DNA from 3 places in the Streptomyces yongxingensis genome. Region 1 is predicted to be linked to each of the others. Evidence: riboswitches for the same ligand, from Rfam matches in the RefSeq annotation. Region 1 holds a riboswitch; each other region holds the start of a gene.

Evidence for each region. A riboswitch is a leader RNA that binds a small molecule or an ion and turns the genes downstream of it on or off. The one in region 1 is predicted to bind cobalamin.
Region 2: linked by a shared signal. The riboswitch ahead of ACZ6TD_RS35380 (cobalamin biosynthesis protein) and the one ahead of metE (5-methyltetrahydropteroyltriglutamate--homocysteine S-methyltransferase) in region 1 are both predicted to bind cobalamin.
Region 3: linked by a shared signal. The riboswitch ahead of ACZ6TD_RS17755 (ribonucleoside-diphosphate reductase subunit alpha) and the one ahead of metE (5-methyltetrahydropteroyltriglutamate--homocysteine S-methyltransferase) in region 1 are both predicted to bind cobalamin.

The regions. Positions count from the first base shown of each region.
Region 1 covers NZ_CM145717.1:9,173,892-9,181,122, forward strand. The annotation lists gene ACZ6TD_RS39385 (epoxide hydrolase family protein) at 1-1,159, shown strand, start outside; gene ACZ6TD_RS39390 (SDR family NAD(P)-dependent oxidoreductase) at 1,182-2,114, opposite strand; gene ACZ6TD_RS39395 (helix-turn-helix transcriptional regulator) at 2,266-3,132, shown strand; gene metE (5-methyltetrahydropteroyltriglutamate--homocysteine S-methyltransferase) at 3,230-5,542, opposite strand; cobalamin riboswitch at 5,710-5,930, opposite strand; gene ACZ6TD_RS39405 (hypothetical protein) at 6,069-6,281, opposite strand; gene ACZ6TD_RS39410 (sensor histidine kinase) at 6,822-7,231, shown strand, end outside.
Region 2 covers NZ_CM145717.1:8,237,526-8,244,756, reverse strand. The annotation lists gene ACZ6TD_RS35390 (inorganic phosphate transporter) at 1-1,154, shown strand, start outside; gene ACZ6TD_RS35385 (hypothetical protein) at 1,168-1,419, shown strand; cobalamin riboswitch at 1,562-1,778, shown strand; gene ACZ6TD_RS35380 (cobalamin biosynthesis protein) at 1,925-2,908, shown strand; gene ACZ6TD_RS35375 (cobyric acid synthase) at 2,905-4,509, shown strand; gene ACZ6TD_RS35370 (putative cobaltochelatase) at 4,568-6,709, shown strand; gene cobO (cob(I)yrinic acid a,c-diamide adenosyltransferase) at 6,709-7,231, shown strand, end outside.
Region 3 covers NZ_CM145717.1:4,236,783-4,244,013, forward strand. The annotation lists gene ACZ6TD_RS17750 (AfsR/SARP family transcriptional regulator) at 1-2,351, shown strand, start outside; cobalamin riboswitch at 2,487-2,613, shown strand; gene ACZ6TD_RS17755 (ribonucleoside-diphosphate reductase subunit alpha) at 2,748-5,144, shown strand; gene ACZ6TD_RS17760 (ribonucleotide-diphosphate reductase subunit beta) at 5,162-6,211, shown strand; gene def (peptide deformylase) at 6,262-6,891, opposite strand.

The DNA of each region.
Region 1 (7,231 bases):
AGTGACGCCCGACATCGAACCCTTTGCCATCTCCGTTCCCGACGCCGACCTCGACGATCTGCGCCTGCGACTGGAACGGGTCCGCCTGCCGGAATCGGAGACCGTGGCGAACGCCTCCCAAGGCGTGCCGCTGGACCAGATGCGGGCACTCCTCGCGGCGTTGCGCGCGCTGGACTGGCGGGCACGCGAGAAGATGTGGAACGCCATCGGCCACTTCCGCACGGTCATCGACGGCCTGGAGCTGGCCTTCTGGCATGTGCGGTCGCCGGAGCCCGGCGCGATGCCCCTGCTGCTGACCCATGGCTGGCCGGGGTCGGTCCTGGAGTTCGAGCAGGTCATCGGCCCGCTCACCGATCCGGTCGGCCACGGCGGCGACCGGGCCGACGCCTTCGACGTCGTCGTCCCGTCCCTGCCCGGATTCGGCTTCAGCGGCCGTCCCGCGCGGACCGGGTGGAATCCCGCGCGCACCGCCGACGCCTGGGCGACGCTGATGAGCCGGCTGGGCTACGAGCGCTTCGGCGCGCACGGCGGCGACTGGGGCGCGTTCATCAGCACCGAGCTGGCCCGCCGCTTCCCCTCACGGGTGGCGGGCCTGCACCTGACGATGCCGGTGGCCTCGCCGCTCCCGCAGGACCGCGACACCGCCACCCCGGCGGAGGCGCGGATGATCGAACGGCGCGATCTGCACCTGGCCGACGGCTATGGATTCGGCATCCAGATGGGCACCCGGCCCCAGACCCTCGGCTACGCCCTGGTCGACTCGCCCGCCGGGCTGGCCGCCTGGCTGGGTGAGAAGTTCGCCGCCTACGCCGACACCCGTGCCGAAGCGGGCGGGGGAGTGAGCCTTGACCGGCAGGCCGAAGGCATCGCCCTGTACTGGCTCACCGGAACGGGGGCGTCCAGCGCCCGCTGGTACTGGGAGGCGCTGCGCTGGACACCGCGCGGCGCCGAGGAGGAGAACGCCCTGCCGGTGACCGTGCCGACCGCGTGCACGCTGTTCCCGGCCGAGCCATGGCCCACGGCCGAACGCTGGGCCGAGCGGCGCTATACGGATCTGCGCTCCTGGCATGAGATGGAGGTGGGCGGCCACTTCCCCGGGCTGGAGCAGCCCGAGACGCTGGTGCGGGAGCTGCGGGACGCCTTCCGCACCGTGCGGTGACGAAAGTGGTGCGCCACGCCGCTCAGGCCGCGTGCGTCACGGTGAACCGCTCGACGGCGTCCCACAGTTCGCGCTCGCGCCGCGGATCGTAGGACTCCTCCGACGACCGCGCGACCCGGGCGCGGTCGACGTAGGAGCCGGTCGGTGCCGGGGTCGTGCCGAGCACGACGTCGGCGAGGTAGCGGCCCGCGGCGCCCCGGCCGGTGGCGAACGGCGTGAGGGCCATCACCGGCAGGACGCGCCGCATGGCGAAGCGGGAGAGCGGACCGGCGTTGCGGGCGAGACCGGTGCCGGGGACGAAACCGGGGTTGTACGCGACGACATCGATCCCGGCCGGAAGCCTCCGCGCGTACTCGTGCACGAGGTGGACGGCGGCCAGCTTGCTGGTCGAGTACGCGGTGCGCCCGCCCGCCGGGCCGGCCGGCTTGGGGAAGGCGCCCGGACGGGCGAGAACGTCGGGGGAGTTCCAGACGGGGCCGGGAACCATGCCCAGGTTGTGCCTGAAGTCCCCGAAGTGGGTGTCGCTGACGGTGATCACGATTCGGGCGGGCGCCGCGAAGTGGTCCTGGAGCACCCGGACGAAGAGGTGGTTGGCCAGTACGTTGATGGCGAAGGTGGCCTCGAACCCGTCGGGGGACTCGGTCAGCGCGTTGGTGTACTGCATCCCCGCGTTGCCCACGAAGCCGCGCAGCGGTGGCAGATCACCGCGCTCCAGCCGGTCACGGATCCCGGTGGCGGCGGAGCGGACGCTCTGGAGCGAGCCGAGGTCCGCCGGGACGTACGAGACCGTGTGCCCGCCCGTGGCGAGCTCTTCGGCGAGCTGGGCGCCGGAGGACGCGCGGGCCACGACGAGGAGGTGCGCGTCGGGCGACCGGCGCACGATGTGCTCCGCGGCGACCCGCCCGATCCCGCGGCTCGCGCCCGTCATCACGATGGTGTGCTGCGTAGCAGGCATGGAAGGCTCCTTCACTGGTCGGCCGATGGCGCCCGGCCCGGGCGCGGCGGCTCCACGTTCGCCGCCCCCGCCCCCGCCGGCCAGTGCCGTCCCCGTCACTAGGACTGGCAGTACCCAGGCTCATCCGGCGCCGCGCGGCGAGAATGAACCCATGGCTTCCTCCCGCTCCGACTTCGCCGTGCTCCTGCGGGCCTGGCGCGACCGCCTCGCCCCGGCCGACGCCGGTTTCGCCCCGGCGGCGGGCCGTCGTGCCCCGGGGCTGCGCCGCGAGGAGCTCGCCGAGCTGGCCGGGCTCTCCGTCGACTACATCCTGCGCCTGGAGCAGGGACGCGCGAAGCACCCCTCGGACCAGGTCGTCGGCGCCCTCGCCCGCGCCCTCCAGCTCTCCCGCGCCGAACGCGACCAGTTGTACCGGAGCGCCGGGCTGCTGCCGCCGCGGGACGGGACGGTCAGCGCCCATGTGCCCCCGGGCATCCAACGGCTCGCGGCGCGTCTGGGCGACGTCCCGATCGGGGTATTCACCGCCGACTGGACCCTGGTGTGGTGGAACGCCATGTGGAGCGCCCTGCACGGCGACCCCACCGTCCTCCCGACCGCCGAACGCAACCTGGCCCGCGCCCTGTTCGGCACCGGTGCCGCCCGCGACCCGGTGCTCCGCGTCCGTCCCGAGAGGGGGCCCGACACCTTCGAAACCTCGATCGTGGCCGACCTCAAGGACGCCGTCTCCCGCTACCCCGCCGACGCCCGGCTCGCCCGCCTGGTGCGGGAGCTCCGGGCGGAGTCCGAGGTCTTCGCCCGTCACTGGGCCACCCGGGCGACCGCCGCCCAGCACACCTCCGACCGCAAGACGATCCGGCACCCGGAGATCGGCGACATCCTGCTCGACTGCGATGTGCTCATCGTCCCCGGCGCGGATCTGCGCATGGTCACCTACACGGCGGCGACCGGAAGCAGCGACGCGGGCAAGCTGGACCTGCTGCGCGTCACCGGCCCCCACACCGCCGCTCCTCGCCCGTGACCGGTCCTGTCGCGGCGGCGTGGGATCGGCACCGGGGCCGGAGCGCCGGCACCGGGGCCGGAGCGCGTGGCGCCCCGGCCCCGGCCGGTCGTCCGGGTCAGGACGCGGGCAGCTCACCGCGGACCGTACGGGCCGCGGTGACCAGGTTCTCCAGTGCGGCGCGGGTCTCCGGCCAGCCGCGGGTCTTCAGACCGCAGTCGGGGTTGACCCACAGCCGCTCGGCGGGGATGGCCTTCAGGCCCGTCCGCAGCAGTTCGGCCGCCTCCTCCGCGCTGGGCACCCGCGGGGAGTGGATGTCGTACACCCCGGGCCCGGCCTCGCGCGGATAGCCGTGGGCGGCGAGCTCGCGGGCCACCCGCATATGGGAGCGGGCGGCCTCCAGGCTGATGACATCGGCGTCGAGGTCGTCGATCGCCTGCACGATGTCGCCGAACTCGGCGTAGCACATATGGGTGTGGATCTGGGTGTCGGGGCGTACGCCACCGGTGGTGAGCCGGAAGACCTCGGTCGCCCAGGCCAGATAGGCGGGCTGGTCGGCGGTGCGCAGGGGCAGGGTCTCGCGCAGCGCGGGCTCGTCCACCTGGATGACCGAGGTCCCGGCCGCCTCCAGGTCGTTCACCTCGTCGCGCAGGGCGAGGGCCACCTGCCGGGCGGTGTCGCCGCGGGGCTGGTCGTCGCGGACGAAGGACCAGGCGAGCATCGTCACCGGTCCGGTGAGCATGCCCTTGACCGGGCGGTCGGTGAGGGACTGGGCGTAGGTCGTCCAGCGCACCGTCATCGGCTCGGGACGTGAGACGTCACCGGCCAGGATCGGCGGGCGGACGTAACGGGTGCCGTAGGACTGGACCCAGCCGTGCTGCGTGGCCAGATAGCCGGTGAGCCGCTCGGCGAAGTACTGGACCATGTCGTTGCGCTCGGCCTCGCCGTGCACCAGCACATCCAGGCCGGTCTTCTCCTGGAAGGAGATCACCTCCTGGATCTCGGCCCTGACGCGCTCCTCGTACCCGGCCGTGTCGATCCGGCCCCCGCGCAGGGCGGCGCGGGCGGCGCGGAGTTCACCGGTCTGCGGGAAGGAGCCGATGGTGGTGGTCGGCAGCAGCGGCAGGCGCAGGTGGGCGCGCTGGGCCGCGGTGCGCTCGGCGTACGGATGGGAACGCCGGGCGTCGGCCTCGGTGACCGCGGCGGCGCGGGCGCGGACGGCCGGGTCGCGGGTGATGGGGGAGCCGGCGCGGGAGGCGAGGTCGGCCCGGTTCGCGGCCAGCTCGGCGGTGATCGCGCCCGCGCCGCGGGCCAGGCCCTTGGCGAGGGTGACGATCTCCGCGGTCTTCTGCCGGGCGAAGGCCAGCCAGCGCAGGATCTGCGGTTCGATGTCCCGCTCGGCCGTCGTGTCGAGCGGGACGTGCAGCAGCGAGCAGGAGGCGGCCACATCGACCCGGTCCGCCAGGCCCAGCAGGGTGCCGAGCGTGGCCAGGGACTTCTCCAGGTCGTCGACCCAGATGTTGCGGCCGTTGACGACACCGGCGACCAGCCGCTTGCGGGGCAGCCCGCCGACGGCGGCCAGCGCGTCCAGATTGGCCGCGGCGGCCTCCGTGAAGTCCAGCGCCAGCCCCTCGACCGGGGCGTTGGCCAGCACCGGCAGCGCCTCGCCGAGGCGGTCGAAGTACGAGGCGAGCAGCAGCTTCGGGCGGTCGGTGAGGGCGCCCAGGTTGCGATGGGCGCGACCGGCCGCGTTAATTTCGGCCGGGGTGCGGTCCTGGACCAGGGCGGGCTCGTCGAGCTGCACCCACTCGGCACCGGCCGCCCGCAGATCGGCCAGGACCTCGGCGTACACCGGAAGCAGCCGGTCCAGGAGGGTGAGCGGCTCGAAGTCGGCGGGCGCGCCGGGCGCGGGCTTGGCGAGGAGGAGGTAGGTGACGGGGCCGACGAGGACCGGCCGCGCGGTCAGCCCGAGGGCGAGGGCCTCCTTGAGCTCGGCGACCTGCTTGGCGGAGTCGGCCGCGAACACCGTGTCCGGACCCAGCTCCGGGACCAGATAGTGGTAGTTGGTGTCGAACCACTTGGTCATCTCCAGCGGCGCCACGTCCTGTGTGCCCCGCGCCATCGCGAAGTACCCGTCGAGCGGGTCGGCGGCGACGGCGTCCCGGTGGCGGTCGGGGACGGCGCCGACCATGACGGTGGTGTCCAGCACATGGTCGTAGTACGAGAAGTCGCCGGTGGGGACTTCGTCGATGCCCGCCCCGGCCAGTTGCCGCCAGGTGGCGCGGCGCAGTTCGGCGGCGGTGGCCCTCAGCGCGCCGGCGGTGACGCGGCCCTTCCAGTAGCCCTCGATCGCCTTCTTCAGTTCCCGGTTCGGGCCCTGGCGGGGGTAGCCGTACACGGTGGCCCGTGCTGCCGCGGACTTGGTGGTCACGGAGATCTCCTTCGCGAGATGAATCCCTGAGGTCCCGGCGACGGGAGGAGAGCGCGAAGGGTGACGGACCGGACGCCACGACCTCGCGCGGCTGGCGCGCGATCGTCCGCCTGGTACAGATTCGCCGACCCGCCCTCGAGGTCACCGGGATGTCCGCGCACGGGTGGTCCGTACGCGGGCAGATGGCAGGTCTTCGGACTCACGGGCGCGTCCTCCTCGGAGGACACCTACTGGCCGTCGCTTCCCAGGCCCCTCTCACCGGGCCCAGTGCGTATGACGGCGGTCGTTCCCGCTCACCGCTGCGGGGCAGTCCCGGATTCCCACCGGGTTCCCTCTTGCGACGCGTCCCGCCTGGCGGACGGGGCGAACCAGCTGCACCAGCCAGCCTACGGGGCCGTGCGGCGGTGTGCGGCGTCCCGTCCGGTATTCGGGATGGTGAGGTGGGACGGGCATGGTGTGGCATGGCCCACTCAGGACACAGGAAAACCCCCGGCCACGTCGGCCGGGGGTTCCGCTCCTCACGGGCTCAGCACGAACTGGAGTCCGACGCGCCCACCAGATTGACCGGGACGGTGACGAAGGAGAACTGGTTGCTGGCGCACACACCGGGGAAGGTCGTGCTGCCGGCGTTGTTGACGGTGGTGACATCGGGGCCGTCCTCCGCGACGGCACCCGCCGCGCCGACGGCGAGGGACGCGGCGGTGAGAGCGAGCGTGGACAGGGCGGTCCGCATACGCATGGGAACTCCTTGCTGGGGATGAGCGGCCAGAAATGACCGGCTTCGCATGCATGGTGCCCCTTTGTCGGGCGGATCGCGGCCCAACGTCCTCCCAATGGGCGAAGACGGTCCCGTCAGGTCGTCCGCCGCCGTCGAGCAGCCGGCTGTAGCGCAGCCGCAGCGCCCGCTCCGTGCTGGCCGCCGCCGTACCGAGCCCGATCACGGTGTTGCCCACGACTGGTTCTGCCAATGCCTGACGTCGACGCCGTAGACCGTCTGCCGGCCATCATCGTTCGTCAGCCGACGAGCGAACAGTGCCCGGGAGCTCCGCCGCGCAGGCGAGGGGCAGGGTTCTGCGCATCTGATGTCCTCCTGAAGGGGCGCACAGGGGCACACGGGGGCACACAGGGGCGCGAGCCTGCCCGTGCGGCGCGGCCGGCACATCAGCCCGGCGGCTCGCACCGCCTCCGACCCAAGGCGAGGCGGTGCTTCGACTCTGGTCCAGGGCGTATCAGCCCTCGGTCCGACTCACCGGCCGCACGGTGTCGCGATAATGACCAGGTGAACACGGACGTCGCGGCACGGCTCGGGTGGTGGCAGCAGACCTGGCGGCTGGCGGCGGCCGCGGCGGTGGGCATCCCGCTCTGGCTCTCCACCGGTGTGCTGCTGCGGGGGCAGGCGGCCGAAACGGGCTCGTGGTTCGTCATCGGTGATCCGCTGGTGGCTTCCGGCTGCCTGACGGCGCTTCTGTGGCGGCGGCGGTTCCCGCTCGCCGTCGCCATGACGGTCGCGATCGCCTCGGCCGCGTCGTCACTCGCCACCGGCGCCGCACTTCTGGCGATGGGCTCGATCTCCACTCGTCGCCGTCCGGTGGAGAGCGGGGTCGTCGGGCTGGCCTTCGTGACCGCGTCACAGTTCGCCGACGCGTTCTACCCGGTCCAGAGCCCGCCCGGCTCGTTGTGGTTCCGGCT
Region 2 (7,231 bases), 940 kb from region 1:
TCTCCACGGGAGCACTCGGGCCCAGGGTGGCGGTGGCGATGTCGGCCGTCCTCAATCTCGTCGGCGCGTTCCTGTCCGTGGAGGTGGCCAAGACCATCTCCGGCGGGATCATCGACGAGGGATCCGGTATCCAGCCAGAAGTGATCTTCGCGGGACTCGTCGGCGCGATCCTGTGGAATCTGGTGACGTGGCTCGCCGGACTCCCCTCCAGTTCGTCACACGCCCTGTTCGGCGGTCTGATCGGCGCCACCGTGGTCTCCGTCGGCCTGGACGGGGTCAACGGCGACGCGATCGTCATGAAGGTCCTGATCCCCGCCGTCGCCGCGCCGATCGTGGCCGGGATCGCCACGCTGGCCGCCACCCGGCTCACCTACCGGCTCGGCCGCGACCGCTCCCCCGAGGACACCGCGAAGGGCTACCGCGCGGGGCAGATCGCCTCGGCCGCCCTGGTCTCCCTGGCCCACGGCACCAACGACGCCCAGAAGACGATGGGCGTGATCACCCTGGCGCTGGTCACCGGGAACGTGGTGGCGCCCGACTCCGACCCGCCGCTGTGGGTCATCGTCTCGGCGGGCCTGGCCATCGCGCTCGGCACCTACCTGGGCGGCTGGCGCATCATCCGCACCATGGGCAAGGGCATCACCGACATCCAGCCGCCGCAGGGCTTCGCCGCCCAGACCGGCGCCGCGACCGTCATCCTCGCCTCCTCCCACATCGGCTTCGCGCTGTCCACCACCCAGGTCTGCTCCGGCGCCGTCATGGGCGCGGGTGTCGGCCGTAAGGGCGCCGTGGTGCGCTGGTCGACCGCGGGCCGCATGGTGGTCGCCTGGGTGCTGACCCTCCCGGCCGCGGGTCTGGTGGCGGGCGCCGCCGCGCTCCTGGCCGACCAGGGGAACGCGGGAATCACGGCGGTGGCCGTGCTCGCCGTCCTGGCCTGCGGGGCGATCTGGATGCTGTCGCGCCGCAAGCCCGTGGACCACACCAACGTCAACGAGGTCGGCAGCCAGGAGCCGGTGGGCGCCGTCACGGCCGCCCTGCGGTCCGTGGCCCCGCCGCCCGCCGGTACGGCGAGCGCCGCCCCCGAGGACGGCACCTCGGAGAACACGCCCGAGCAGATCCCCACCCCCGCCGCCGCGAGCAGCAGCACCCGTTAAGGAGCCAGGAAACATGAGCATCGACTGGGCGGCACTCGGCCAGGTCTTCGGCGTCAGCCTCGCGGTGACGGTCGGCATGGTGGGCGTCTTCACCCTGGGCATCGTCGGCACCTCCCGTAAGGCGGCACCGGAGCAGGGCGGCACGGCCGCCACCGTGCCCGGGGGCGCGGTGGGCACTTCCGCGCTCGCGCGCACCGGCGCGTACGCCTGCTTCGCGGTGTGCGCGGCGGTCGTGGCGTACGGCATCTATCTGATCGTCGCCTGAGGACGCCGCTTCCTCGAACCACCCACCGGCCGCCGGATGGTGGCGCTGACCAGCGCCGACCGTCCGGTGGCCGTCCTGTGAGGGGCGGTTGTCTGTGGGGCTCGGCACACTCGGGCGTCATGGGTCATATGCGAGTTGACGGCCATTCGCGGCCCATGGTGGACTTCCCGAGCCAAACGGCGGCAGGAGAGGAAGCCGGTGAGAATCCGGCGCGGTCCCGCCACTGTCACCGGGGAGCACCTTCCCATCGCCTGTATGGGGTCACGGCTCGTCCGTACGGTTCGTCGCGTACGCGGGCTGGAAGACCGGGAAGGCCGCGGATCCGGGAGCCAGGAGACTCTCACCGCCGGTCACGTCGAACCAGGGCGAGGACCCTGAGTGAGGACATACCGCCATGCCCGGCATCGCCACGCCGCCAGCCCTCCCTGTCCGCTCCGGCTCTTCCGGACCCTCCGGCCCTTCTGTCCGGGTATCGCCGCGCCGAGGCGTGACGGCGGCCTGACGGATGCGTGCCGATCACGCCTCGTTCGCGTGCGGCGTGGCCCTCGGCTTCCTCGGCGACCTCGCCACGGGTGATCCGCGCCGCGGCCATCCGGTGGCCGCGTTCGGGCGCGCCGCCGCGGCCGCCGAGCGCCGGCTGTGGCGCGACCACCGGGGCTACGGGGCCCTGCACACCGCGTTGTGCGCGGGCGGCGCGGCCGCCGGTGCCGCGCTGCTGACCCGCGCCGTACGGGGCCGCGGCGGCCGCCGTGGCGCGGAGGTCGCGCTGACCGCCGCCGCCACCTGGGCCGTGCTGGGCGGCACGAGCCTGGGCCGTGAGGCACGGGCCGTCGGCGGGGCGCTGGCCGCCGGGGACCTCGAGGTCGCCCGGGAGCGGCTGCCGCATCTGTGCGGCCGCGATCCGCAGGGGCTGGACGGGCCGCAGATCGCCCGCGCGGTCGTCGAATCGGTCGCCGAGAACACCTCCGACGCGGTCGTGGGCGCGCTGGTGTGGGGCGCCGTGGGCGGCGTGCCGGGGCTCATAGGGTTCCGCGCCGTCAACACCCTGGACGCCATGGTGGGCCACAAGTCTCCGCGCCACCGGCGGTTCGGCTGGGCGGCGGCCCGGCTGGACGATGTGGCCGGCTGGCCCGGTGCGCGCCTTACGGCGGCCCTGGCGACGCTCGCGGGCCCCGATCCGCGCGGTGCGTGGCGCGCCTGGCGGCGCGACGGCCGACGCCATCCGAGCCCCAACGCGGGCCCGGTGGAGGCGTCCTTCGCGGGCGCGCTCGGCGTCCGGCTGGGCGGCACCCTCGCGTACGGCGGCCGGGTCGAGCACCGGCCGGTGCTCAACTCCGGCGGGCGGCCGGTGGAGTCGGCGGACATCGAGCGGGCGATACGGCTGTCGCGGCGCGTCGGCGTCCTGGCGCTCGGGGTGTCCATAGCGGCCCGGCCGGTCCTGAGTGCGTTGACGGGGCGGCCCCGGGCCTTGGGAAGGGGCGGTCGATGAGCGGGATACACGGTAAGGGCGGCACGGACGGTTCCGGGGCACGCGGCGGGGGGCTGCTCGTCGCGGGCACGACCTCCGACGCGGGCAAGAGCGTGGTGACGGCCGGGATCTGCCGGTGGCTCGCCCGTAAGGGCGTCAGCGTGGCGCCCTTCAAGGCGCAGAACATGTCGCTCAACTCCTTCGTCACCCGGGAGGGGGCGGAGATCGGGCGGGCGCAGGCCATGCAGGCGGCCGCCGCGCGCGTCGAGCCGAGCGCGCTGATGAACCCGGTCCTGCTGAAGCCGGGCAGCGACCGCAGCAGCCAAGTGGTGCTGCTGGGCAAGCCCGTGGGCGAGCTGAGCGCGCGCGGGTACTTCGGCGGGCCCGGAGCCCCCTCGCCCGGCGAGCAGCTCTCCGCGGGGCGTGAGGCCCTGCTGGGGACGGTCACGGAGTGCCTGGAGGAGCTGCGGCGCACCCATGACGCGGTGATCTGCGAGGGCGCGGGCAGTCCGGCCGAGATCAATCTGCGCCGCACCGACATCGTCAACATGGGGCTGGCGCGCGCCGCCGGGCTTCCGGTCGTGGTGGTCGGGGACATCGACCGCGGTGGCGTCTTCGCGTCCTTCTTCGGCACGACCGCGCTGCTGTCCGCGGCGGACCAACGGCATGTGGCCGCCTATCTGGTGAACAAGTTCCGCGGCGATGTGAGCCTTCTGGAGCCCGGTCTGGAGATGCTGCGCGACCTCACCGGGCGCCCGACCGTGGGGGTGCTCCCGTTCGCCCACGGACTGGGGATCGACGAGGAGGACGGGCTGCGGGTGTCGCTGCGCGGCGCGGTGCGGGAGAGCGTCGTGGCGCCTCCTTACGGCGCGGACGTCCTGCGGATCGCGGTGGCCGCCGTGCCGCTGATGTCCAACTTCACGGACGTGGACGCGCTGGCGGCCGAGCCGGGCGTGATCGTGCGGTTCGTGGACCGGCCCGAGGAGCTGGCCGACGCCGATCTGGTGGTGCTGCCGGGCACCCGGGGCACCATAAGGGCGCTGGAGTGGCTGCGTGAGCGCGGGCTGGCCGACGCGATCGCCCGGCGGGCCGCCGAGGGCCGTCCGGTGCTGGGCGTCTGCGGCGGCTTCCAGGCGCTCGGGGAGCGCATCGAGGACGAGGTCGAGTCGAAGGCCGGGACGGTCGCCGGGCTCGGGCTGCTGCCGGTGCGGGTGCGGTTCGCGGCCGAGAAGACCCTGGCCCGGCCGGTGGGCGAGGCGCTCGGCGAGCGGGTGGAGGGCTACGAGATCCACCACGGGGTCGCCGAGCTGCTGGACGGGGCCGAGGAGCCCTTCCTGGACGGCTGCCGGGTGGGCTCGGTGTGGGGCACGCACTGGCACGGCTCGCTGGAGAGCGACGGCTTCCGGCGGGCGTTTCTGCGGCGGGTGGCCACCGCGGCGGGCCGGGCGTTCGTACCGGCGCCGGACACCCGCTTCGGCGAGCTGCGCGAGGAGCAGCTCGACCGCCTCGGCGACCTGATCGAGGAGCACGCCGACACGGACGCGCTGCTGCGGCTCATCGAGGAGGGCGTCCCGGAGGGGCTGCCGTTCGTCCCCCCGGGGGTGCCAGGGGCGATGACGTGACGAACCCCCGCCCCCACACCGGACCGCTCCGCCCACGCACCCCAGGAGGTATCGCCGCGTGACCACCACCTACCCCTTCAGCGCGATCGTCGGCATGGACGGCCTGCGGCTCGCCCTGCTCCTCAACGCCGTCTCGCCCGCCGTGGGCGGTGTCCTGGTGCGCGGCGAGAAGGGCACGGCCAAGAGCACCGCCGTAAGAGCGATCGCCTCGCTGCTGCCCGAGGTGGACGTGGTGGCCGGGTGCCGGTTCTCCTGCGATCCGGCCGCGCCCGACCCGTCCTGCCCGGACGGGCCCCATGAGCCGGGCACGGGCGAGGCGCGCCCCGCGCGGATGGTCGAACTCCCTGTGGGCGCCTCCGAGGACCGGCTGGTGGGCGCGCTCGACATCGAGCGGGCGCTGTCGGACGGCGTGAAGGCGTTCGAGCCCGGGCTCCTCGCGGACGCCCACCGCGGGGTGCTCTACGTCGACGAGGTCAATCTGCTCCACGACCACCTGATCGACCTGCTGCTCGACGCGGCCGCCATGGGCGCCTCCTATGTGGAGCGCGAGGGGGTGTCCGTACGGCACGCGGCGCGCTTCCTCCTGGTGGGCACCATGAACCCCGAAGAGGGCGAGCTGCGGCCGCAGTTGCTGGACCGCTTCGGTCTCACGGTGGAGGTCGCGGCGTCCCGCGACACCGAGGAGCGGGTCGAGGTGGTGCGGCGGCGGCTGGCGTACGACGAGGACCCCGAGGGGTTCGCGGCGCGCTGGGCGGCGGACGAGGAGGCCCTGCGGGAGCGCATCGCGACGGCCCGCGCCCTGCTGCCGCGGGTGGCTCTCGGCGACCGCGCGCTGCGGCAGATCGCGGCGGTGTGCGCCGGGTTCGAGGTGGACGGGATGCGCGCGGACATCGTGACGGCCCGTACCGCGACCGCGCTGGCCGCCTGGGCGGGGCGCACCGACGTCAGGACCGAGGACGTACGGGGGGCGGCGCTGCTGTCGCTCCCCCACCGCCGGCGGCGGGCGCCGTTCGACGCACCGGGGCTCGACGAGGACAAACTGGACGAGATCCTGCGGCGGTTCGAGGAGGACGACCCGGAGCCGGACCCGGACCCGGGCCCCGAGGACGGGCCGGGCGGCTCCGGACCGGACGACCCGGGCGGCCCCGAAGGCGGACCGCAGGAGGGCGCGGGCGACGGGACACGGGAGCAGCAGGCGCCGCCCGCCGAACCCGGGCCGTCCGTCCCCGACCAGCGCGCGGGTGAGCACGAGGCGGCCGATCGCGAGCCCGACTCCGCCCCGGCCGATCACGACGGCGGGGCGGGCGAAGCGGACGGCGGTGCGGGCGGGGCCGGCGGTGAGCGGGCGGCCGTGGGCGCCGCCGAACCGTTCCGGACCCGGCGGCTCGACGTCCCCGGCCTGGGCGAGGGCGCCGCAGGGCGTCGCTCGCGCGCCCGCAGCGCGCACGGCCGCACCACCGGAGCGCGCCGCCCGCGGGGGACGCTCTCCGCGCTGCATCTGTCGGCCACCGTCCGGGCGGCCGCCCCGCATCAACTGGCGCGCGGACGGCGCGGGCCCGGGCTGCTGGTGCGCCGGGACGATCTGCGCGAGGCGGTGCGCGAGGGCCGGGAGGGCAATCTCGTGCTGTTCGTGGTGGACGCGTCGGGCTCGATGGCCGCGCGCAAGCGGATGAGCGCGATCAAGGGCGCGGTGCTGTCGCTGCTGCTCGACGCCTACCAACGGCGGGACAAGGTCGGGCTGATCACCTTCCGGGGGGCGGACGCCGCGCTGGCGCTGCCGCCCACCTCGTCGGTGGACGCGGCCGCCGCCCGGCTGGAGCGGCTGCCGACGGGCGGCCGTACGCCGCTGGCGGCCGGGCTGTTGAAGGCCCGGGAGGTGCTGCGGGTGGAGCGGCTGCGGGATCCCGCACGCCGTCCGCTGCTGGTCGTGGTGACCGACGGCCGGGCCACGGAGGCGCGGCGGTCCGGCGGGCCCACGCCGGTCGAGCGGGCCGGGCGCGCGGCGCGGATGCTCGCGGGCGACGGGGTCGCCTCGGTGGTCGTGGACTGCGAGTCGGGGCCGGTGCGGCTGGGGCTCGCGGGCGCGCTCGCCCGCGAACTGCGGGGCACTCCGGTGACACTCGACGAGCTGCGCGCGGACAGCGTGACCGCGCTGGTGCGCGATGTACGAACCGTTTCGAACCCTCGGAGGGCCGCCTGATGCCGCAAGGACAACCGACCGTCGTGCCGGACGACGGGCTGACCACCCGCCAGCGCCGCAACCGTCCGCTGGTGCTCGTCCACACCGGTCAGGGCAAGGGCAAGTCGACCGCGGCGTTCGGGCTGGCGCTGCGGGCGTGGAACCAAAACTGGCCGGTCGGTGTATTCCAGTTTGTAAAGTCCGCGAAATGGCGGGTCGGTGAGGAGCGTGCGCTGCGCGTCCTCGGCGACTCGGGCGAAGGGGGGACCGTCGCATGGCACAAGATGGGCGAGGGCTGGTCGTGGGTCCAGCGCGACATGGCTTCCAGCGAGGAGGCCGCACGCGAGGGCTGGGAGCAGGTCAAGCGCGATCTCGCGGCGGAGACATACCGGCTCTATGTGCTGGACGAGTTCGCGTATCCGATGCACTGGGGCTGGGTGGACCCCGACGAGGTGGTGGCGGTGCTGCGGGACCGGCCCGGGACGCAGCACGTCGTCATCACGGGGCGTAACGCACCGGCGCCGCTTCTGGACTTCGCCGATC
Region 3 (7,231 bases), 4.9 Mb from region 1:
ACTGGGCCGCGCGGAACAGGGCCGGGCTTCAGCAGGAGCGGCTGGCCCTGCTGGCCGAGCTGTACGAGGCGGAGCTGCGTATCGGCCGACACGAGGCGATCCTCCCCGAGCTCGCGAAGCTGATCGCCGACCATCCGCTGGACGAGCGCCTGGCCGTCCAGTACCTGCTCGCCCTCTACCGCTGCGGACGCCCGGCCGACGCGCTCAAGCACTACGAGCGCGTCCGGGAGCAGCTCGCCGAGGAGCTCGGCACCGACCCCACTCCGCGGCTGAGGGAATTGCACCAGCAGATCCTCACCACCGCTCCCGAGCTGTCCGTTCCGGATCAGCCGGGGGCGGCGACGTTACCGGTGCCGCGCCAGCTTCCGGCCCCGCCCCCGCTGTTCACCGGGCGGGCGCGGGAACTCGACCGTCTGGACCGGGGGTGGGCGGAGCGGGGCGACCGGGTGGTGATCGCCACGGTCGGTGGTCCCGGCGGCATCGGGAAGACATGGCTGGTGTTGCGCTGGGCACACGACCATCTGGCCGACTTCCCGGACGGCCAGCTCTACGTCGACCTGCTCGGCTTCGACCCCTCGAAGGAACCCCTGCCCCACGAGGCGGTGCTGCAGAGCTTCCTCGGCGCCCTGGGCGTCGAGCCGGGATCGATTCCGGCCGGCCAACAGTCCCAGATGGGCCTGTACCGCAGCCTCACCGCGGGCCGCCGAATGCTGATCGTGCTGGACAACGCGCACAGCGCCGCCCAGGTGCTGCCCCTGATACCCGGCAGCCCCGACTGCGGTGTGCTGGTGACCAGCCGCAATCAGCTCGTCGGGGTGACCATGCAGCACGGGGCGGACCACCTGACCCTGGATGTGCTGGACGAACACGAATCCCGGCACCTGCTCACCAGCCGCCTCGGTCATCACCGCACGGCGGCCGAGCCGGCTGCCGTGTCCGAACTGATCAGCCATTGCGCCGGGTTGCCGCTGGCGCTCGGCCTGGTGTCCGCGCACGGTACCGTCCGCCCCCACGCTCCGCTCTCATCGCTGGCCGAGGACCTCCGCGAGGCGGCCGGCCGACTGGACACCCTGGAGGCCGACGGCCTGGACGGCGGTCTGCGGGCCGCCTTCACCTCCTCGTACCTGGCCCTGTCCCCCGCGGCGGCCGAGGTGTTCGGCCTGCTCGGGCTGGCACCCGGGCCCGACATCGGCCAGCCGGCCATCGTCCGCCTCACCGCCCTGCCCGCCCCACGCGTACGCGCGGTGCTGCAGGAGCTGATCCGCGCGCACCTGCTGCGCGAGGACCGTCCCGGCCGGTACCGCATGCACGATCTGCTGCGCCTTTACGCGGTGGAGCAGGCCCACCGGACCGGCGGGCGGGAGGAGCGCTCCACGGCGCTGCGACGGCTGGTCGACTTCTACCTCCACACCGCCCGCGGCGCCGAACGGCTGCTGCACCCGCACCGCATGCGGATCGACTTCCCGGAGCCGTCCGCCGACCCGCTGGCCATGGCCGACCAGGCTGAGGCACTGGCCTGGCTGGAGGACCAACACGCCGGGCTGCTGGCGGCCCAGCGGCTCGCCGCCGACTCGGGCTGGGACGAGGTGGTGTGGCGGATCGCCTGGGTGCTGGACACCTTCCACCGCCGCAACGGCCATCTGCACGCTCAGCTCGCCGCCTGGCGGGAGGGGCTGGAGGCCACCCGACGGCTCGGCGACCCGGCGGCGAAGACGCTCGCCCACCGCAACCTCGGCATAGCCTGCATCCGCTCCGACCTCCACGAGGAGGCGCTGGACCACCTTGACCAGGCACTGTCCATGACCAAGCTCTCCGGGGACGTCACTCAAACGGCCCACACCCACCTGGTGCTGGCCTACGCCTGGGAACGCCGCGGATACGATCAGGAGGCGCTGGACCACGCCGGTCACGCCCTCACCCTCTTTCAGACCCTGGACACGCCGGTCTGGGAAGCCCAAGCGCACAACCAGGTCTGCCTGTACTCCGCCCGGCTGGGGGCGTACGAGAAGGCACGCACCCACGGGGAGACCTCGCTCGCCCTGTTCCGCCGCCACCAGGAGCGCGACGGTGAGGCGGACGCCCTCGGCACCCTCGGCCGGCTGGCCCACCAGAGCGGGCAGTACGCCCTGGCCGTGACCCGCTTCACGGAGGCTCTGCGCCTGCTGCGGGACATGGGCCACGCCTACGGCGAGGCCGAGACCCTGGACCGGCTGGGTCAGGTCCACGCCGAGCTCGGCGAACTCGATGAGGCCCGCCGTTGCTGGCAGGAGGCGCTCGCCCAGTACCTGGCACAGCACCGCGCCGAGGATGCCCGGCGGGTGCGGGACCGCCTGAGCCGCGGCGGCGGCTGACCGGCAGGCTCGCCGCATGGCGGGCCGCACGCCCCAGGTCATGGGCCACCCCGGAACGCATTAGCACATTCATACGAAACTCCGCACCTCCCGACACAAGATATGGGGGTGCGTGCGTCGGCTGACACAAGATGTATGCTCGTCCTCGCTGTCGCCGCAGGGGAATCCGGTGGGAATCCGGAACTGTCCCGCAACGGTGTACGTGTGCGCTCAATCCGGCGTGCCCGTGAGTCCGAGCACCTGCCGACGGCCCTGTGAACACGTCCCCCGGCCTCGAGGGTTGGGCCGATGGACGCTGCGTGGTGTGCCTGGCGTACGAGGAGTGCGGCATCGGCATGCCCGTACGCGCCCATCGCACCACCCTCGCGGTCCAGCCGACCGAGGGAGAGCACCTCAGTGACCATCGCGCCCGCCGATCCGGTTTCAGCGCAGGCGGCTTCTCAGGCAGCGGACGACGCGCCCGGGACCGCCCTGCTACGGACTCTTACCGGACTCACCGCCGACCTGCCCGCCACCGACCCCGGCAAGGTGGCGGCCGCCGCCCTGCGCGGCCGTCATCCCGGCTCGGACGAGGCGGAGTTGCGCGGGCTCGCGACCGAGGCGGCGGCCGGGCTGATCGCCGAGGAGCCGGAGTACTCGCGGCTCGCGGCGCGGCTGCTGGCGCTGACCATCACGGAGGAGGCGGCCGGGCAGGGCGCGGTCTCCTTCTCGACCTCCGTCCGGGTGGGCCATCGCGAGGGCCTGCTCGCCGACTCCACCGCCGAGTTCGCCGCCACCCACGCCGAGCGGCTGGACGCACTGGTGGAGCGGGCCCTGGCCGACGGCGCCGACAACCGCTTCGGCTACTTCGGGCTGCGCACCCTCTACAGCCGCTATCTGCTGCGCCACCCGATCACCCGTCAGGTGATCGAGACCCCGCAGCACTTCCTGCTGCGCGTGGCCTGCGGGCTCGCCGAGAACCTCTCGGAGCGGGCGCTGGACGACGTGGCCGAGCTCTACCGGCTGACCAGCACGCTGTCGTATCTGCCCAGCTCCCCCACGCTGTTCAACTCCGGCACCCGGCATCCGCAGATGTCGTCCTGCTATCTGCTGGACTCGCCGCTGGACGAGCTGGACTCGATCTACAACCGCTACCACCAGGTGGCGCGGCTGTCGAAGCACGCGGGCGGCATCGGTCTGTCCTACTCCCGCATCCGGGCGCGCGGTTCGCTGATCCGGGGCACCAACGGGCACTCAGGCGGCATCGTGCCGTTCCTGCGCACGCTCGACGCCTCGGTGGCCGCCGTCAACCAGGGCGGCCGGCGCAAGGGCGCGGCCTGTGTCTACCTGGAGACCTGGCACGCGGACCTCGAGGAGTTCCTGGAGCTGCGGGACAACACCGGCGAGGACGCGCGCCGCACCCACAACCTCAACATCGCCCACTGGATCCCGGACGAGTTCATGCGCCGGGTCGAGGCGGATGCCGACTGGTCGCTGTTCTCCCCGGTCGACGCGCCCGCCCTGGTGGACCTGTGGGGCGAGGAGTTCGACGCCGCGTACCGCGAGGCCGAGGCCGAGGGGAAGGCCGTCAAGAAGGTCCCGGCGCGCCAGTTGTACGCCCGGATGATGCGCACCCTCGCCCAGACCGGCAACGGCTGGATGACGTTCAAGGACGCCGCCAACCGCACCGCCAACCAGACCGCCGAGCCCGGCAGGGTCGTCCACTCCTCCAACCTCTGCACCGAGATCCTGGAGGTCACCGACGACGGCGAGACCGCCGTGTGCAACCTCGGATCGGTCAACCTCGCCGCGCACCTGGACGAGGACGGGCAGTTGGACTGGGAGCGCCTCGACGCCACCGTCCACACCGCCGTGACCTTCCTCGACCGCGTGGTGGACATCAACTTCTACCCCACCGAGGAGGCCGGTGCCTCCAACTCCCGCTGGCGCCCGGTGGGTCTGGGCCTGATGGGGCTCCAGGACGTCTTCTTCCGGCTGCGGCTGCCGTTCGACTCGCCCGAGGCCACGGCGCTCTCCACGCGGATCTCCGAGCGCATCATGCTCGCCGCGTACGAGGCGTCCTGCGAGCTCGCCGAGCGCCACGGCCCGCACCCCGCCTGGGCCGAGACCCGCACCGCGCGCGGTGTGCTGCACCCGGACCACTACCCGGACGCGGTGGCCACCTGGCCGGAGCGCTGGCAGGCGCTGCGCGCGCGGATGGCGAAGTCCGGGATGCGGAACTCGCTGCTGCTGGCGATCGCGCCGACCGCGACCATCGCCTCCATCGCGGGCGTCTACGAGTGCATCGAGCCGCAGGTCTCCAACCTCTTCAAGCGCGAAACGCTCAGCGGGGAGTTCCTCCAGGTCAACTCCTACCTGGTGGACGACCTCAAGAAGCTGGGCGTCTGGGACGCCCGGACCCGTGAGGCGCTGCGCGAGGCCAACGGCTCGGTCCAGGACTTCTCCTGGGTGCCCGCGGACGTACGGGAGCTGTACCGCACCGCGTGGGAGATCCCGCAGCGCGCCCTGATCGACATGGCGGCGGCCCGCACGCCGTACCTCGACCAGAGCCAGTCGCTGAACCTCTTCATGGCGGCGCCGACCATCGGCAAGCTCAGCTCGATGTACGCGTACGCCTGGAAGCGCGGCATCAAGACCACGTACTACCTGCGCTCGCGTCCGGCCACCCGGATCGCCCAGAGCGCCCGGGGCGGCGCCGCCACGGCCACCGTCCCCGTCCAGCAGGCACCGGCCGAGGACGAGGCCGTCGCCTGCTCCCTGGAAAACCCCGAGTCCTGCGAGGTCTGCCAGTAATGCCCACCGCATCCGAGATGACCACCGCATCCGAGATGACCACCGCGAACACCTCGACCGAGCACCACAAGAACCTGCTCGACCCGGGCTTCGAACTCACCCTGCGGCCCATGCGGTACCCGCGGTTCTACGACCGCTACCGCGACGCGATCAAGAACACCTGGACCGTGGAGGAGGTCGACCTCCACTCCGACGTCGCCGACCTCGCCAAGCTCTCCCCCGGTGAGCAGCACCTGATCGGCCGTCTGGTCGCCTTCTTCGCGACCGGCGACTCCATCGTGGCCAACAACCTGGTGCTGACGCTCTACAAGCACATCAACTCCCCCGAGGCGCGGCTGTATCTGTCGCGGCAGCTCTTCGAGGAGGCCGTGCACGTCCAGTTCTATCTGACGCTGCTGGACACCTACCTCCCCGACCCGGACGACCGCGCCGCGGCCTTCGCCGCCGTCGAGAACATCCCCTCCATCCGGGAGAAGGCGGAGTTCTGCTTCCGCTGGATGGACTCGGTGGAGAAGATCGAGCGGCTGGAGACCAAGGAGGACCGCCGCCGCTTCCTGCTCAACCTGATCTGCTTCGCGGCCTGCATCGAGGGGCTGTTCTTCTACGGCGCCTTCGCCTACGTGTACTGGCTCCGCTCGCGCGGCCTGCTGCACGGCCTGGCGACGGGCACCAACTGGGTGTTCCGCGACGAGTCGATGCACATGGAGTTCGCCTTCTCGGTCGTGGACACCGTCCGCGAGGAGGAGCCGGACCTCTTCGACGACCAGCTCCAGCGGCAGGTCACCGACATGCTGAAGGAGGCCGTCGAGGCGGAGCTCCAGTTCGCCCGCGATCTGTGCGGGGACGGGCTGCCGGGCATGAACACCGCGTCGATGCAGGAGTATCTGCAGTGCGTGGCCGACCAGCGCCTCCAGCGGCTCGGCTTCACGCCGGTCTTCGGCTCGGAGAACCCGTTCTCCTTCATGGAGCTGCAGAACGTCCAGGAGCTGACCAACTTCTTCGAGCGGCGCGCGTCGGCGTACCAGGTCGCGGTCGAGGGGTCGGTCGCCTTCGACGACGACTTCTGACATCAACAGGGCCGGGCCCAAGGGGCCCGGCCCTGTGAGGTACGGCACGCTCAGTCGTTCGGCACCGTCTCATAGCGGGCGGTGCCCTCGGCCATCTGCTTCAGCACATCCTTACGGTCGCGCTTGGAGAGCCGGTCGATGTAGAGGTAGCCGTAAAGGTGGTCGGTCTCGTGCTGGAGGCAGCGCGCGAAGTAGCCGGTGCCGCGCACCGCGATCGGCTCGCCGTCGAGGTCCTGGCCGCGCACCACCGCGTAGTCGGGGCGGGCCAGCTCCGCGTAGGCCGTGGGGACCGACAGACAGCCCTCGTTGGAGTCGTCCAGCACCCGGCGGTCGGCGGGCAGCTCCTCCAGCACCGGGTTGCACACCACGCCCACATGGCGAACGCCCTCGTCGTCCATGCAGTCGTAGACGAAGACCTTGAGGTCGACACCGATCTGGTTGGCGGCCAGGCCCACGCCCTCCGCCGCCCGCTGGCTGGCGAACATGTCGTCGACGAGCCGCGCGAGCTCCTCGTCGAACACGGTCACGTCCCGGCACTCCTTGTGCAGGACCGGGTTGCCGTACACGGTGATCGGGCGGGCCGTGCCGCGCTCGCGGAAAGCCCGCTCGCGCTCCTCGCAGTCCTCCGTGTCCACGATGAACTCGTCGTCCACCCGCTGCTTCGTCCCTTGCTGCGACATCGTCCGCCGTATGCCTTCCTTCAACCGTGATGCGTCGCCCTACAGGGTACGGGCACCACGCGGCGGGGCGCGGTGCGCTTACGCACTGTGACCGGCCCCCGGCATCGATACACGGCTCCGCCGCATGGCAGGGGCTCCGCCCCTGGCCCCCGGAGTCTGGGGCGCAGCCCCGGCACTCCGGTCTGGGGCGGAACCCCGGCCCTCCGGTTCTGGGGCGCAGTCCCGGCGCTCCGGGAGCTGGGGCGGAACCCCGGCCGTCCGGGTCTGGGGCGGAACCCCGGCGCTCCGGGAGCTGGGGCGGAACCCCGGCCCTCCGGGACCTGGGGCGGAACCCCGGCGC